DNA from 4 places in the Brucella oryzae genome. Region 1 is predicted to be linked to each of the others. Evidence: predicted binding sites of a transcription regulator. Region 1 holds the regulator's gene; each other region holds the start of a gene.

Region 1 (4,436 bases):
GCGATGACCGGTGCGGTAATGACCAGATCCTGCCCCTCGCGCAATTGCAGACCAACGCGAACGGCGACTTCCGCAAGACGTTCGAGTTTCACCGGATCGATAACTGGGTTCAGCTGTTCATGAGCCATAGGTGGAAGACCTCTTTGCATATGGAATCACCGGCAGTTTATCAGACGGCATAATTTCACCACCTTTTTTCCTGTCTTTGCGTTATAGTAAATCCGCGGTCAGTTGCAGAAGAAAGCAGATAGTAATGGATAAGAAAGTACTTATCTTACTGGGCATTACCGGCCTTCTGGCAGGCTGCGTGACCATGACGCCCGAACAACGCCGAGCTGCCGACGAACAGACCTGCCGCAGCTATGGATTCAAGGCCAGGACCGACGCCTTTGCCAATTGCCTCATGCGGCTGGACCTTGATCGCAGAGCTGACCGGCGCGCCTGGCAGAGCCAGGCCGATTTCTACGACACACCGATGGTGATCTATCGACCAATCTACCGGCCCTGAAACCCAGCCGGAAAACCGGTGAGCAGCCATGAAATCAAAAACGCCGATCTGAATGAAGCAGACCGGCGTTTTGAATATCCAATTTATAGACAGGTTTCTTATAGCGGCGCTTCCGGTCGGTCCTGGGACAGAAGGAGCGCGCCGATGGCGTCAACCTGCTTTTGGCTTGCTGCGGCATAGCCGAGCGACGTCGCCTGCGGCGCAGTTGTATCGAACTGCGCCTGGTAAGAGGCCATTTGCACAGGCTGCTCCTGCTGAGTCGCGGCAATGCCGCGATGACGCGCCAGACGGTCGCCACGAGCCTGCGGACCAGTACCGACATTCTGTTCTACGTTTTGAGCCTTGACGGCTTCCGCGAGTGCCACCTGAACGGTTGGCTCCGTTCCCGGAACCGGGCCTATCTGCGGCAGTGTCACATCATAGGATGCGTCCTGCGGAACGGAAGGCGATTGCGGCGAATAGGCGAGAGCAAGATTGTATGGTTCCTGCGGGACTGGATTCTGTAGCGAGCCGTCGCGATTGCGCTTTTCGTAGAAGGAGTTACCCCCGGCAACGAGCACATAATGCATGTTGTTATAGGGGAATTTCAGGCCCGCCGTGTGGAAGAACATGGCGTTCTTGAGCTTTGGATGACGCTTGCCCTTTAGAACCGCGTCAGCAGCAGCCTGAACATCGGGCAACGCTTTGGAATTCATCTTGCGGGTGAGGACACCGGGCGCGAACTGGTTCTTCTGACCGACAACACCGCAAATAGTATCCGGATAACGACCGGAAGCGAGTCGATTCATCACAACTGTGCCAACAGCCAGAAGACCATCGGAGCTTGAACGGTTGGATTCGAAGAACATCGCACGTTCAAGACAATTCTTGTCCCGTGCGGTGTAAGTATAGGTTTTTACGCCATTGACGGACTTGACGTGGCTTGTCGCCGTCTTTTCCGTATTGGCTTTTCCCGAGGTTCCGGTCGTCGTACAACCGGTCACCACGAAAGGCGCAACCATCAGCCCGATAAGAGCGGGCAATTTCCACTTCGCGGCGCGCGTCAATGGCTCAGTCTCATGTTAGGACCCTTAACTGATCCAGTCATCCATTCAGGCGAACACATCTGGAACGATGTGCGCGAACGTCTAACTGCGGTGCAAGTCAAAGAGGACGAAGATCAAAAATCATACGCCCTACTGTCGCTCAATCGAATTCAAGGTTTTGGAATTTTTAGGCCAAAAAAAGGCGGAAGGTCAAATTCCTACGATGCTGGAGACAGCTAAATTGCCCGAAAGCAATTCCGAATCGAGAGTGCGAATTTCCCTACAAGCCCTTTAAATATATTAACAATTTCTTAACAAGAGCTGGAAATTCAGATAAGATGTTGATTTAATGAGATTCAAAGTCACGCAATACACGCCATATCCCTGCCTTAATTCAATTTTTCTTGTACGTTTTTTGCATACACATTCACGGTGTTTCAAATTTTCTGCAGAATTTCTGTTTCAAAGCAGGTTCCGTTGTTCTTCGTCAACTTTGACAACATGCCTGTAACATCGCGTGAGATTGGGCTTTCGACATCTATTTTGACCATTCCGATGCGAATCGGGAGACCCGATCCGCACTTCACGAGAGCTTGACCTTAAGCAAAAACGACCCGCCACGGAAACCGTAGCGGGTCGGACAAATTTAGTTTTAGAAGTCGCAGATAACAGCTCTGCTCAGCCGAAAGAATAGCCAGCGCCACGGACAGTGCGGATCGGATCGAGCGCCCGACCGACATTGATCGCCTTGCGCAACCGTCCGACATGGACGTCCACCGTACGATCATCCACATAGATGTCCGGCCCCCAAACTCCATCCAGAAGCTGACTGCGCGAAAAAACGCGACCGGGCGACATCATGAAATATTCGAGCAGGCGGAATTCCGTCGGTCCAAGGCGAACTTCCTTTTCCTTGCGGTAGACACGATGCTGCTGGCGGTCCAGAACAAGATCTCCCACTTTCAGCACGTGCGAAAGAATGCTCGGATTGGACCGGCGCAGCATGGCTTTAACGCGCGCCAGCAGTTCCGGCGTCGAAAATGGCTTCACGACATAATCGTCCGCACCGACACTGAGGCCGCGGACACGTTCGCTTTCCTCCCCGCGAGCCGTCAGCATGATGATGGGCAGCCGCTCCGTTTCTGGCCATTGGCGCAGACGACGGCAAAGCTCGATGCCCGATACGCCCGGCAGCATCCAATCCAGAATAAGCAGGTCCGGCACGTTCTCGCGCAAGGCGATTTCGGCCTCGTCGCCGCGCAGCATCGTATCGACCTGATAGCCCTCTGCCTCAAGATTGTAGCGAAGCAGCACGCTCAGCGCCTCTTCGTCTTCTACCACAGCGATTTTGGGTGCCTGTGACATCCAGTATTTTCCTATCCAAATTCGGCGGGCGGTGGATAAAATCCCCCCAATCGACCGCGTGCCGCCGCGCTATTCATACATTCTCATCCACCGAACCGAAGTCCGGTCGACAACAGTTCAGGGTTTACGCGCCTCATCCACGACAATACCGTGGCTCAGGTCTTCCTTGGGTCGTTCGGCCGGCATTTGCAGGCCTGTCACGATGTAATATACGGTCTCCGCGATGTTGGTCGCGTGATCGCCGATGCGCTCGATGTTCTTTGCGCAGAATAGAAGATGCGTGCAGGCAGAAATGTTGCGCGGATCTTCCATCATGTAAGTAAGCAGTTCACGGAACAGCGACGTGTACATCGCGTCGATCTCGTCATCGCGGTCGCGGACGACATTAATCTGCTGCACCGAGCGCGACGCATAGGCGTCGAGGACGTCCTTGAGCTGGGTCAGTGCCAGCTCGGCCAGCGTTTCGAGCCCGCGATAAAGCTTTACCGGCTGACGCGATTCCGAAACGGCGGCAACGCGCTTGGCAATGTTCTTGCCCAGATCGCCCACGCGCTCCAGATCGGCTGAGATACGGATCGAGCCGATAATTTCGCGCAAGTCCACCGCCATGGGCTGACGCTTGGCAATGATCATCACGGCTTTGTCGTCGATCTCGCGCTCACTGGCGTCGAGGATGAGATCGTCGGAGATGACACGCTGTGCAAGCGCATTGTCCGCATTGACGATAGCTGCGACCGACTGCTCGACCATACGTTCCGCATGTCCGCCCATTTCGGCGATCTTATGGGTGAGAAACTTCAATTCCTCATCGTAGGAGCGAACGGTATGCTGAGACGGCATAGTAGACCTCGTAATATAAATTGCGGGGAAGCCGCACTGTCTATCTGTTGAGCGCAGTTCCGGATCAGCCGAAGCGTCCGGTGATGTAATCCTGCGTGCGCTTTTCGGTCGGCGCGGTGAACATGGTTTCCGTGTCACCCACTTCGACCAGATTGCCGAGGTGGAACATGGCAGTGCGCTGCGAAACGCGCGCGGCCTGCTGCATGGAGTGGGTGACTATCACGATCGTATAGTTCTGGCGCAGTTCGTCGATCAGCTCTTCCACCTTTGCGGTTGCAATCGGGTCGAGCGCCGAGCACGGTTCATCCATGAGGATCACTTCCGGGCTGACCGCAATCGCACGTGCAATGCAAAGGCGCTGCTGCTGACCACCGGAAAGACCGGTGCCCGCATCGTGCAGACGGTCCTTCACCTCTTCGAACAGGCTGGCCTTCTGGAGGCTCGTCACAACGATTTCTTCCAGATCTGCCTTGGTACGGGCGAGACCATGAATGCGCGGGCCATAGGCGACATTTTCATAGATCGACTTCGGAAACGGATTCGGCTTCTGGAAAACCATGCCAACGCGGGCGCGCAGTTCGACGACATCGATCTTCGGATCGTAGATATCCTCATTGTCGAGCGTGATCTTGCCGCCGACCTTGCAGCCTTCGATCGTATCGTTCATGCGGTTGAGCGAACGCAGGAAAGTGGACTTG
Region 2 (4,436 bases), on a different contig from region 1:
TTTGACGTCGGATCATTTTGCGCATGCGTGTTATGCAAGGAAGGTACTGTCAACATCAGAACGGCGCAAACTTGCAGGATAATGCGTCTCATACATCTGGCCCCGGTGTTGTTGCGGGCAATGTCACCAAAACGCTTGTTCCGCCGCCTTGGCGGTCCCGCAATTCAATTTCACCGCCTAACGCCTCCACAACCATTTTCGCTATCGGCAATCCGAGGCCCGACCCCGGCTTTGATTGGTCTCCGCGGACAAAACGCTCGAAGACGCGTTTTTTCATTTCGGGTGCAAGTCCCACGCCTCTGTCATGCACGCCAAGCGTGATCGTAGCTCCAATCTGGTTAAGACTGATAGTAACAGGGCCGGGCGCATGAACGAGCGCGTTTTCGACGATGTTTCGAATCATTTCCCTGATACTGATGGTTTCGCCGCTCACATAGACCGGCTTGTCAGGCGCTTCAAAGCGGATTGTTCGTTGCAGATTCGAATAGCCGCCTTCAGCGCGCAATCTTCGCACGGCTTCTTGGGTAACCTGCCGCAGGTCCAGCGTTTCGGGCGTTCTCGACTGGATACTGTGCAGTGTGGTCGCCTCGGACAAAAGCTGATTTGCGAGCAGGCTTGCGCTTATGGAATTGGCATGGACACGGGCAAGGATTTCCTTTTGCCGGTCTGGATCAGTTTCTTCGAGCGACAGTTCCGTCAATGCGCGCAGGGCCGTGAGCGGCGTGCGCATCTGATGAGCTGCATCGGCGGTAACCAGCTTCAATCCGGCAAGCACATTGTTCAGGCGTCCCATGAAATCATTGAGTGCCGCGACCAGTGCGGTGACCTCCTTGGGAATGGGACCAGCAACCGGGTTCAGGTCGGATGAGGAACGCTGGCGCAGATCAGACTCGACTGTTCGCAATGGTCTGAATGCAAATCGGATCGCGAGCCAGATAAGGACCAATGCAAGCAAAGCCACGCCAAGCGCAGGCAAGATTGTATTGAGGCTCAGCTGCAAGGTCAGCTGCCTTCGCGCTTCGCGTGTCTCCCCCACCAGAACATCGACCCAGCCGCCGCCCTTTGCATCGCTGTGATAACGTGCGACAGCTGCAATCCGCACTTTTTCCCCGCGATAAACGCTGTCGTTCAGACGGACGCGATTATTGTTGCCGTGCGGAATTTCAAGTCCGAGAATGGGCGAACCGGTCAAGAGGCTACCATCAGGGGCCACCACGCGGTAGAAGATACGATTGAGGCGCGATGTGCCCAGGATAGCAAAAGCCGAGTGTGGAAGATCGACGCTGAGCGCACCATCCTGCAGAGTTATCGTGTCTGCGATGGAGAGAGCTGCAGCTCCCAGAACGCGATCAAATGCTTCATCGGCGGCCCGATGCGCATACCACCGACCCAGAAAGAAGAGCAGAACCGTGACAGCGAAGAGTGTCATTCCGCTGCCCAGCAGAATGCGGCGCTGAATTGAATATTCCCTGTTTTCTGCTCCTTTTACCATCAGAGTTGCGGTGCTTTAAGCCGGAGCAGATAGCCCACGCCGCGTTGTGTGACTATCTCAACTGTGCTGTTCTCGAGCTTCTTCCGCACGCGTGAAACCAGCAGTTCGATAGCATTGGGTGTGCCGGTATCTTCATGGCCGAATAGTTTCAGAACCAGCATATCTTTTGGGACAGTGACATTGAAACGGGTGGCAAGCATTTCCAGCACATCGAATTCGCGCCGCCCGAAATCCAACGGCTCGTCACCCTGCATCACTGATCTCTGCGTCAGATTGACCGATAAATCGCCGATCCGCAAAACCGGCTGCGCCACGCCCATATGCCGTCTTGCGACAGCTCTGATCCGGGCAACAAGCTCCCTGAGATCGAAGGGTTTGACCAGATAATCATCGGCACCAAGCTCCAGAAGATCGATCTTGTCGGCAATCTGGTTACGTGCGGTGATAACCAATACGGGGCAGGACGAGGATTGTTCGCGCATATTACGCAGGATCGCAAAGCCGTCACGGCCCGGAAGGTTGATGTCGAGCACGACAAGATCAAAACAGCCGTTCACGGCCAGATCTTCTCCGTGCTCGCCATCATAGACAGTCGTGACGATATGGCCTTCTTTTTCAAGCTTAGAAGCAATAGCAAACGCGATATCGATTGTGTCTTCTACGAGAAGGATACGCATGTTGTGTGGAACGACTCTATGCAAGTTTTCGGACGACAGGATTCTGACAGCTGGAATTGTTAGTATCTGAGAAATATCGGATGAGGCTGCGGCGCTTGTATCATAGCAAGCGTCCAGGGAGGAAAAAATGTTCTGGCGCGGGGTGGCATGTCGCATAGGCATGACCTTATTTGGGCTTCAGCTGTGCATCGCTTATGCGAATGCCGCTGATGCTGCTTGCGCTTATCGCGGCGCGCTGGATGAGCGTTATTGCGACGAGAACCGCGACCTTGTCGCAGATACTCCCAAAGACGCTTCCCAGTGGCGTGATCCGCAGACACTCGTATGGGCCTATTCGCCCATCGAAGACCCGGCGGTTTATGCGCGGCTCTTCAAGCCGTTCACCCAGCATCTTGAAGCCTGTCTTGGACGACAGATCGTCTACTATCCGATCCAGTCAAGCGCGGATGAAGTGGAGGCGATGCGGTCGGGTCGTCTGCATTTTGCCGGTTTCTCAACGGGACCGACAATTGAGGCGGTCAATCGCGCAGGCGCGGCTCCGTTCGCCGCCAAGGGCACTGGCGATCAGATGCGCGGCTATCGCCTGGTAGCGGTGGTGCACGCCGACTCGCCTTATGAAAAGCTGAGTGATCTCAAAGGGCGTCGCGTCGCCCATGCGTCGCAATTCTCAAATTCCGGCAATGTCGCGCCACGCGCGCTCTTTCCAAAAGAAGGTCTTACGCCGGGGCAGGACTATGCGCCTATCATGTCGGGCGGGCACGATAAATCGATCCTCGGCGTTGTCGCCGGTGATTACGACATGGCGGCTATTGCCTCCGATGTGCTTGAACGCATGATTGAGCGGGGGCTTGTGAAGCGTGATGCGGTTCGCCTGATCTATCAGAGCGATCTGTTTCCAACCTCGTCATTTGTTTACGCGCACAATTTGGCTCCGTCACTCGTCGCTGAGATGAAGCGATGCTTTTTCAATTTCACGTTCACACCTGAAATGAGGGCCGAGTTTCAGGGTGACGATCACTTCATTCCCATAGATTACGCAGCCGCGTGGTCCGTGGTGCGCGAGGTGAGCGAGAAGGCTGGCGCACCACCTCCATAATTCGCTTCACAGCAAGCGATCAATTCGCATGGCATTTTTCTGAGTGCCAGCTCCCGCAGCAAGCCAGAACACAGTCAACTGCAACCCGATTGGGTTTCGGTCTGGGTTCCTTCGGCTCAAAGTGGATAAAATAATGAGTTATTACAAGCAGCTAACCTACAAATACAAGGTCTATAATACAGACCCTACGACACTGATCGGGGTCATGCTCGCAATCGTTTTTGCTTATCTGATTGCGGCGCCGATCGTGCTGCTTTTGTCAGATGCAGTGATTGTCCAGTTCGCTGATCGGGCACGTTCGGGCCAGCAGATCGGTGAATTGACCTTCTATTATCTCAACCGTGCGTTTTTCTCGGCGATTTCGACGGATGTGTTCTGGCGTCCGCTCTGGAACACGGCAATCATCGCAGTCGGTTCGATTGCCTTTGCGCTTGTTACGGGCATTCCACTGGCGTGGCTTTTGAGCCGCACAAATTTACCGGGCAAGAAGTGGTTCTCGACAGCATTGATTGTTCCTTACATGCTGCCTTCGTGGACCTTCGCTTTGGCTTGGCTGACCCTGTTCAAAAACCGCACCACCGGTGGTCAGTCAAGCTGGATGGAAGCTTTGGGCTTCTCGCCACCTGATTGGCTTGCTTACGGCATGTTGCCAATCATGCTCATTCTGGCCATGCACTATACGCCATTCGTGATCCTGCTTTTCGGCAATGCGTTGCGGCAGTTTGATTCCACGCTTGAAGATTCAGCCCGTGTCATGGGTGCAGGCAAATTGCTGATCGCGCGTCGCATCATTCTTCCATTGATGCTGCCGTCGCTTGTGTCGGCTTCAACGCTGATCTTCGCCAAATGTCTCGGTGACTTCGGTGTCGCCTATATTCTTGGCGTGCCGGTTGGTTTTGACGTTCTGGCGACGTCTCTTTTCCGCGCAATTTCGACCAGTCAGGCTGGCATGAGCGCAGTTCTTGCGGCAACCATTGTCGTGCTTGGTAGCATTTCAATCTTCCTCGATATGTATTTGCTCAAGGAAGCGCGCCGTTTCGTCACTATTGGCAACAAGGGTTCTATGAACCGCCAGACCGACCTCGGACGCTTCCGTGTGCCTGCATTCAGCTTTGCCGCACTCATGTTCGTTGTCAGCGCGTTTATTCCGCTGATGGCGCTTCTGCTGACG
Region 3 (4,436 bases), on a different contig from region 1:
AACACTATCATCATAATCTGCCGCCTACTTGGCTTGCTCGTTAGTTGAGGTGGTAGTTTTTGTGCGGGTTCCCGAAGCAACGGGGCATTGGTCGCGGCAGCTTCCAGCCTCCTGTCAGCCGATCAGGGGCTGAAAAGCAAAAGAATACACTTCAACATTTCGGGAGCAGGAGTTTAAGATCGGAATAGTACCCCATGATACTTCCAGCTGTGTCAAGAGTATGAATTATGTCGAATCTTTTATTCATAACATCTCGTGGGCTACATCCAAACTGAACTCGGAATGCGTATGTGAAACTCTCCGGTGACGGGAAGCCGTATTTGTAAGCAATTGCCTTAATCGAAGTCTTTTGGCCGTTCCCATCTGTCAGTATTTGCTTAAGTGCCAATTCAAGACGTTGCTGTTTTATATAGCGGGCAATTCCGCTTTCTTTTTCAAACATCCTATAGAGGGCTGATCTTGAGAGCTGGAATTTGTCCAGAAAATGTTCTACCCGCAAAGACGGATTGTGTATATTCTCAAGAATATAAAGCTTTATCTGATCCTTAATGAATGTAGCTGGCGGCGAATAATCAAAATTGCATGCTCCGCCGATCGCACAAACGATCATGTCCAGTAGAAAGTTTCCAGATATAAACGCATCTCGCTCATTTAAAACCGGAGACAGCTTGTGATATTCAGTCATAATACTTGTAAGTAGAATGACGAGGGGATTATTATTTTTAAGGTGCATACCGTGTAGACCCGTTCTTCCACATTCTTTTTCAAGAATATTTCTATCTAGAACAACGGATAACGTGGCACCGTTACCGGAATACGCCTCCATACATTGTGTCGTGTCAGATATATATATTTCTCTATCGCATACTTTTATTTTTTTTCCTCTTTCATTTACATAAACATTGTGACCTAGCGGCATATGAATCCATAAATTTTCAAACCTAGGTAGATTATTTTTATTTACTAGGCGTACACCACGATGTTGGCTAAATGTAGAATATACCAGTGAAACCTCTCCAAGAGAAAGTATCTCTACGGAGCCCCCTAAAAAGTTTTTTCTGGGTGCAGGAGTTGACTCATACAAAGGATAAGTGATCTGACGCCATAATTCCATCCTGTCCTCAAGGGGAACGTTGTGTGTAGAAATACAAATTCTATTGGCCATTTGCCTAGTGTCCAACTGACCGCCCTTTCTTTTATACTTATTTTACTTTATAATACCAAAGCTCAATAGCGTATATAAACGTTCCCAGGCGCGAAGATCGATTCAAACAGTTACTCATGAATCGGCAACGAGCAGGCAACGATATTCGACAATATCGTCACATGTTTCAAATCGAATGCAATCTGCGCCTCTGAAATTTTGATGCCTTTATGAAACTCTCCTTTTTCTGGATAAGGGGGCATAAATGGAAAATTCAAGGGTAAACGGCCGCTGCAGGGGACATCTGTCTTAGCTTGACGGCTTGAAGTTCCGCGGGAGCAGGTCGTCGAGGCGGCTTTATGAAAGAATGCTGGACAATAATTGAATGACAGCTTCGCAATCGCCAACCAGATCTCGATGGAGGGCGGCGACCGTCTCGTCTGATTGTTAGCGCTGGTTTGCAATATTCAATGTTCGTCAACGAATGTGTATCAATCGATGAAAGCTATGATCATCAGTATTATGCTGGGTTAATACATCACCAGGGGGGAAGGAGCAGATGGATTCAAAGAAGCAATCGAGGCGGCAGATGCTCAACTGCATTATTTTTCACCTTACAGCCCCGATTTCAATCTGATCGAAATGGCGTTTTTGAAGCTCAAGGCTCTTTTGCAGGCGAAAGCTGAACACTCGATCTAAGCTTTGTGATGACGCGCGCTATATCGTTAATCAATGCGCTAGTCGGCAAATGAAGTTTAATGAATAAATCGACTGGCTGTTATACCAGTGTCATCTAGCTTTCTTATCTGACCCCCAACACGCATTACACAGTGGGGATTTCTGATATGCGCAAACTGCTTCTTGCTCTCGCCTCAGCAACCATGCTGACGACTGCGGCTGGTGCTGCAACCGTCTATCCGATTGACCGGGCGACAATCCTTGTCAACTCGCCTTTCGATTTCAAGGTTGAGTTCGATAAGGTCGTCGAGCCAAAGGACGTGAAAGTTACCGTCAATGGCCAGGACTATGAAGCTGTATTTGGCAGCAAAGCCGAGTTTACCGCTGAAGAAAAGGGCGCAGAAGACGAGGTTCTGGGCTCAGCTCTCATTTTGCGCGGACTGAAAATCGGCAAGGCCGGCGATTACAAGGTTGAAGTTTCTGCTGGCGACGAAACCAAGTCTGTCAATTGGGGTGTCTATGCGACCGGCAATGAAGCCAAAGCCAAGAACATCATCTTTCTGATTGCTGATGGTCTGTCGGTCGCGCACCGAACCGGCGCGCGCATCATGTCGAAGGGCTTGACTGAGGGTAAGGCCAATGGCCGCCTCAACATGGATGATATTCCCCCTGTTGCCTTCATCGGCACTTCGTCGACCCATTCGATTGCGACCGACAGTGCCAATACCATGTCGGCTTACATGACGGGCCATAAGTCACGCGTGAATGCACTTGGCGTTTATGCCGACCGTACACCTGACAGCCAGGACGACCCGAAAGTCGAAACCATTGCAGAAGCAATGCGCCGTGAAACCAAGAAGTCCATCGGCATTGTTACGACATCCGAACTTCAGGACGCGACACCTGCGGCGCTGGTCGCCCATACGCGCAAGCGTTCCGACAAGGTCGATATTGTCGGCATGATGTATGACGTGAAGCCTGACGTTATTCTTGGCGGTGGTTCTGCTTACTTCCTCGCCAAGGATGTTCCGGGTTCCAAGCGCAAGGATGACAAGGATTATATTCAGCTGTTCAAGGATGCCGGATACGCGCTGGTCACGAGCAAGGACGAGCTTGCTGCATCGGGTGAGTCCAATCAGGACAAGCTGCTCGGTCTTTTCCATACCGGCAACCTCGACGTGACGCTTGATCGTGAGTTCCTCAAGAAAGGCACGGTTGACAAGTTCCCGAACCAGCCGGGTCTGGTGGAAATGACCAAGACCGCTCTCGAAAAGCTCTCCAAGAATCCGGAAGGCTTCTTCCTGATGGTTGAAGGCGCATCGGTTGATAAGATGAGCCATCCGCTTGATTGGGATCGCGCGCTGGTCGAAACCATCGAGTTCGACAAGGCTGTTGGCGTTGCCCGTGAATTTGCCGAAAAGAACCCGGACACGATGATTATCATCACCGGTGATCATACCCATGGCGTTGCCATCATTGGTACAGTCGATGATGAAAAGCCGGGCGATGAAATGCGCGAAAAGGTTGGCACTTACGATGCCGCCGGATTCCCGAATTACGAAGACACCAATGGCGACGGTTATCCGGATCGCATCGATGTTTCGCGTCGTCTGTTCCTCGCCGCCAATAACGGCCCGGATCATTACGAAACCTTCCGTCCAAAGATGGATGGCGCCTTCGTGCCAGCCGTTAAGAACCAGAAGGGCGAATATGTAGCCAATGAGGCTTACAAGGATGTTCCGGGCGCAGTCTTCGTTCAGGGCAACATCCCTAAGGAAGATGACACCGGCGTTCACGCGGTCGATGACGTTGTTCTTCAGGCAACGGGTCCAGGTTCCGAGGGTCTGCGCGGCTATATGGAACAGAGCGATGTTTACCGTGTGCTTGCTGACACTTTTGCGCTCGGCAAGGCAAAGTCTGAGTAATCTTCGTTTGATTAAGGGCAGGCGGGTTTTCCGCCTGTCCACTTCTCTTCAGGAGGACAAGATGCGCACAGGACCGCATTTCAATCGCAGGCAACTCATGCTTGGTGCATTGGCAACTGCGCCTTTGATGTGCATTGCAAACAGGGCACAAGCCGCAGAGCAACTTGGCTTTGACAACCTGTATAAAAGTTTCGGCGTGCTGGGTCTGGAGTTTTCCGATCAGGTCAAAAAAGCTTCCGGCAAGGAAGTGGCAATCAGCGGGTTCATGGCACCGCCGCTCAAGGCTGAAGCCAATTTCTTTGTTCTGACTGAAATTCCGATGTCGATCTGTCCGTTCTGCTCGTCGGATTCTGACTGGCCCGACAATATCATGGTCGTTTATCTGGCATCCAGACAGACATTCGTGCAGTTCAACGCACCAATTCTGACGCGCGGGACGCTGGAATACGGTTCATGGACAGACCCTGAAACGGGCTTCGTTAGTCAGCTTCGTCTGCGTGATGCTTCTTTCAAAACCGTCTGATGATGATGCTTGCCAAGCCATCGGGCCTGCCGCTCGATATTGCCAATCTGGAAGTGCGCTTTCCGGGGTTGGCTCTCCCTGTGCTTTCCATTGAAAAGTTTAATCTGGCTGCTGGTGGCCATCTGGCAATTACCGGTGCCTCCGGCTCGGGGAAAAGTACGCTGGT
Region 4 (4,436 bases), on a different contig from region 1:
TCGATAACAGCCTGTCCTTTAACATTGTTGCCGGTCGTCATCCGGTCGTAGAGCAGGCCCTCCGGCGTCAAGCGGCCAATCCGTTCGTCGCCAATGATTGCGATCTCTCGCCGCAAATGGACGGCGGCAATGGCGCGATCTGGCTTCTGACCGGTCCGAACATGGGCGGTAAGTCGACCTTTCTGCGCCAGAATGCGCTGATCGCGATCATGGCACAGATGGGCTCCTTCGTGCCTGCGGGTTCTGCACAGATAGGTGTCGTGGACCGGCTGTTCAGCCGCGTCGGCGCTTCCGACGATCTGGCGCGCGGACGCTCGACCTTTATGGTTGAAATGGTGGAAACGGCTGCGATCCTCAATCAGGCAGGCGAACGCTCGCTGGTGATCCTTGATGAGATCGGGCGCGGTACGGCGACGTTCGACGGATTGTCCATTGCCTGGGCGGCAGTCGAATATCTGCATGAGAAGAACCGTTGCCGCGCGCTATTTGCCACGCATTTCCATGAAATGACGGCACTTTCAGAAAAGCTGGATCGGCTTTCCAATGTCACCATGCGGGTCAAGGAATGGGACAATGACGTCGTCTTCCTGCACGAGGTGGCAAAAGGGGCAGCCGATCGTTCTTATGGCGTGCAGGTGGCGCGTTTGGCCGGTCTGCCGGAAGCGGTCGTCAATCGTGCGCGCGATGTGTTGCATCAGCTGGAAGCCGGCGAAACCTCCGGCAAGGCAGACAAGCTGATCGATGATCTGCCGCTGTTCTCGGTTGTCTTGCAGCAGGAAAAGCCGAAGCCGCAGGTTCAGGCGAAAGATAGTGAACTGGCCAAGGCTGTCTCTGCAATCAGTCCCGATGAGCTGACTCCGCGAGAAGCGCTGGATCTGATCTACAAGTTGAAGGAACTGGCAGGCAGGGCGTGAAACTAAAAAGGCGAAACATCTGTTTCGCCTTTTTGCTTATACAAAGCGGTTCGCTTCAGCACCGTAATAGGTGATGTAGCGGCTGGATATACGCTCGATGGGCAGAATGATGAAAACATCGGTCGTGCCGAATGCCTCGTCGATGACTGCACCGTCACCGATCATTGCGCCAAGACGCAGATAGCCTTTCACCAAAGGCGGCATCGAGAACAATGCAACCTTGTTGTTGATGGCTTCCTTCGGCATCAGGTCCATGGCCTGATAACGATTGGGCAAGGCGCGCACGTCCCAGTCGTCCGTGGCACGGCAGTTATGATGCAGGAACGACAGGCCGAGCGCATGCGCTGCAGGCACAGCGCCGTGGAACGAAGCGCAGCCGAACATCACATCGATGGAATGGCGGCGGCAATAAGCCCATGCCCCTTGCCACAAAAGCTCGACGGTGCGCTTGGAGCGGTATTCCGCCTTCACGCAGGAGCGTCCCAGTTCAAGCAGGCGAAGGTTCGGGCGCGAAAGGGCCAGACGCTGTACGTCATATTCGTCGGCAGAGTAGAAGCCGAGCGCTTTTTCCGCCTGATCGCTGCGCATCAGACGATAGGTGCCGACAATCTGCTGGTGTTCCGGCACGGGCAGGGCGGTGTCGTAAACGAGCAGATGATCGCAAATAGCGTCGAAGCGGTCGGCGTCGCGAAGTTCCACGGCTTCGATGCTTTCCCGACGTGCACCCATTTCGTCGAAGAAGACACGGAAACGCAGTTCCTGCGCGGCCTCGATAGCCTCGCGTGAGTTTGCAAGCCGTACTTCCAGCGATCCGATGCGCCCCAGAACAATAGGGTCGCCGTTGGACGCGAACAGCGCCTGTTGTGCTTCTAAGCCTGACATGACCGTATCATCAATGATTTGCTGGTCCATTCCAAGCAGTACTGTCATGATGATGGCTCCTGATTTCTCTATTCACGTATTCCTGAACGGCTTTCCCACTGATATTTCAGTAAGGGCTAACCAATTCCAATCCTCGTTCAGTCGATTGCGTGGACAGGATGTCCAGTTCGACCGAAGCAGTACAGATTCAGTGCTACGCGACGATGACAGAAGCATGTCACCAATGTGTCAATTCGGATGACTGGACCTTATCCTCTTCAAAAAGCTTTTAATTTTAAGAGATCAAATTATGCGAAAGGCAGAAACTGTTCAACCCGGTGGGTTAGCGGGCAGCCCGTTCGCGCCGCCAGCCGAGAAATTCTTCGAGAATTATGAGGCCTGCGCCGATTGTAATGAACGTGTCGGCGAGGTTGAAAACCGCGAATGACCAAGTCGGCAGGTGGAACAGAATATAATCCACGACATAACCATGCATCACGCGGTCGATAAGATTGCCGATGGCGCCGCCGACGACGAGCGCAAAACCATAGCGCGCAAAAATGCGGTCCGGCGCGTTGGTCCACCACAGATAAAGTACGAACATAATAACTGCGGCGGTGATTGCGACCAGTCCCCAATCATGCAGCCAGGCCAGCATGGAAAAGGCGATGCCCTCATTGTGCGTACGAAACAAGGCAAGGAACGGCAGCAGGTCGATCTGCTGGCCGTAGCCCATTCTTGTTTCCACCAGAAGTTTGACACCCTGGTCGATCAACACGGTAAGAATGACGACGAAAAGTGAGGACCAGACCGCATGCCGCTTCATTCGGAAGCCCTTTCATCGAGCGTGAGTGCATCCCGACGAATTTCGTAGAGCATGACGCCGGTGGCAATTGCGAGATTGAGAGAATCTGCACGACCGGCCTGCGGAATGCGGGCAAGCTTGTCGCAAGTGTCGGCAAGGCTGTCCGGCAGGCCCTGCTGTTCATTGCCCATCATCAGCACGACCGGCTTGTTGGCATAGGGAATGGTGCGATAGTCGACGGCGCCTTTGAGATGGGTGCCGACGACAAGGCCGGAAAAGCCTTTGCGCCAGTTAAGAAAATCGGCTTCCGTCCCTTTGTAGAGAGGCATGGAAAAGACTGAGCCCATTGTGGCGCGCACGGTTTCGAGCGAATAGGGATCGGTGGTATCGCCGATCAGAATAACGCCCTTGGCGCCGACCGCATCGGCGGTACGGATGACGGTTCCGAGATTGCCTGGGTCGCGCACGCGGTCGAGCGCGATATAAACGTCATTGTTCTTCGGTTTCAGATTTGCAAGCGGGCGATATTGCTGCTCGAAAACACCGACGACCATTTGCGGATTGTCGCGGCGGGTGATGGCAGCCATGATCTTTTCGGTCACTTCCAGCACCAGTCCGCCCTTGGCAAAAGTGCGTGCGGCAACCTGCTCTACCATTTTGTTGCCCTTGCCGGACTTGGCAAAAACCAGTGTCTTGATGCGCCAATCCTGCTCCAGCGCGTCGATGACGAGTTTCAGCCCTTCGGCCAGAAAAACGCCCTGCTGGTCGCGGAATTTTTTCAGTGCCAGCGAGCGCAGATCCTTCACGATCGGGTTGGTGAGGCTGGTGACTTCCTTCACCTGACCCACTTTGGAATATTCGGCACGAGAGCCGCCTTTGGAAAAATCGTCGTTACGGCTCATTTGGCTACCCAGCGGCTGAACATGGAAGTGGAAAGTGCGCGTCCTGCTGCCTGTTCGCGCAGAATAAGTTCGCCCGATTCGACCGTGCCGCCAAGGCCGGTGAAACGGTCGCGCATCAGTTCGTGAATGGCAAAGAAAGAGGCGCGGATCGAATAGGCAGTCAGGATGACGGCCAGCGGCTTTGGCGTCAGGATCGACCGGCACGTATCGACCATGGCAGGCAGATGCTCGAACAGCTGCCAGACTTCACCGCTCGGGCCACGCCCATAGGCAGGCGGATCGAGCAGGATAATGTCATAGAAGCTGCCGCGCCGCTCCTCGCGCTGCACGAATTTCATTGCGTCTTCGCAGATCCAGCGGATCGGCTTGTCGGAAAGCCCGGCCATTTCCTGATTTTCACGCGCCCAGACAATGGCTTTCTTGGAGGCGTCCACATGGGTCACTTCGGCGCCCGCACGCGCTGCCACCAGCGAAGCGAGGCCCGTATAGCCGAAAAGATTGAGCACTTTCACGCTGCGTCCGGATTTTACCCCCTCGCGGATAAGTCCGTCCATATAAGACCAATGGGCTGCCTGCTCGGGGAACACGCCGACATGGCGGAACGAGGTGAAACGGCCATGAAAGGAAATGCCGTCATGCTGCATGGGCCATGTTTCGCCGAGCGGCACTTTGGGAAACGCCCAGCGTCCCATGCCTTCCTCGTCGGTGTTGCCGGTGAAGACGGCATCGGCCTGATCCCACTCTTTTTGCGGCAGGCTTGGCAGCCAGATTGCCTGCCCTTCCGGGCGGACGATGCGATAGGGGCCGTATTGCTCAAGCTTCAAACCGTTGCCGCTATCGAGAAGCGCATAATCGGATGACGGTTCCGTTTCGAGGATGAGCGGAAGTCTTTCTCCTGGACGCGCACCGGCATAAAGCTTGATTTCGCGAAGCGAGGTGACAGGCTTATCCTCA

What was found. The regulator PhoB, encoded in region 1, activates phosphate uptake and scavenging genes when phosphate is short. The targets are predictions, from matches to a motif close to TGTCATNNANCTGTCAT.
Positions count from the first base shown of each region.
Region 2: the regulator PhoB is predicted to act here: its motif matches at 2,202-2,218, upstream of phnD (phosphate/phosphite/phosphonate ABC transporter substrate-binding protein).
Region 3: the regulator PhoB is predicted to act here: its motif matches at 1,932-1,948, upstream of JNC70_RS20025 (alkaline phosphatase).
Region 4: the regulator PhoB is predicted to act here: its motif matches at 2,012-2,028, upstream of olsB (l-ornithine N(alpha)-acyltransferase).

Region 1 is NZ_JBHEEO010000004.1:23,944-28,379, forward strand. Features, by position in the region: gene JNC70_RS04975 (aminopeptidase) at 1-128, opposite strand, end outside; gene JNC70_RS04980 (hypothetical protein) at 254-508, shown strand; gene JNC70_RS04985 (cell wall hydrolase) at 607-1,554, opposite strand; gene phoB (phosphate regulon transcriptional regulator PhoB) at 2,212-2,898, opposite strand; gene phoU (phosphate signaling complex protein PhoU) at 3,016-3,738, opposite strand; gene pstB (phosphate ABC transporter ATP-binding protein PstB) at 3,803-4,436, opposite strand, start outside.
Region 2 is NZ_JBHEEO010000003.1:295,676-300,111, forward strand. Features, by position in the region: gene JNC70_RS04830 (ABC transporter substrate-binding protein) at 1-92, opposite strand, end outside; gene JNC70_RS04835 (sensor histidine kinase) at 89-1,429, opposite strand; gene JNC70_RS04840 (response regulator transcription factor) at 1,492-2,169, opposite strand; gene phnD (phosphate/phosphite/phosphonate ABC transporter substrate-binding protein) at 2,297-3,265, shown strand; gene JNC70_RS04850 (ABC transporter permease) at 3,399-4,436, shown strand, end outside.
Region 3 is NZ_JBHEEO010000027.1:13,943-18,378, reverse strand. Features, by position in the region: gene JNC70_RS20040 (AraC family transcriptional regulator) at 152-1,165, opposite strand; gene JNC70_RS20035 (hypothetical protein) at 1,276-1,551, opposite strand; gene JNC70_RS20030 (transposase) at 1,682-1,843, shown strand; gene JNC70_RS20025 (alkaline phosphatase) at 1,990-3,747, shown strand; gene JNC70_RS20020 (hypothetical protein) at 3,809-4,270, shown strand; gene JNC70_RS20015 (ABC transporter ATP-binding protein) at 4,270-4,436, shown strand, end outside.
Region 4 is NZ_JBHEEO010000002.1:142,779-147,214, reverse strand. Features, by position in the region: gene mutS (DNA mismatch repair protein MutS) at 1-914, shown strand, start outside; gene olsB (l-ornithine N(alpha)-acyltransferase) at 951-1,844, opposite strand; gene lspA (signal peptidase II) at 2,119-2,601, opposite strand; gene JNC70_RS02575 (TrmH family RNA methyltransferase) at 2,598-3,482, opposite strand; gene JNC70_RS02570 (RsmD family RNA methyltransferase) at 3,479-4,436, opposite strand, start outside.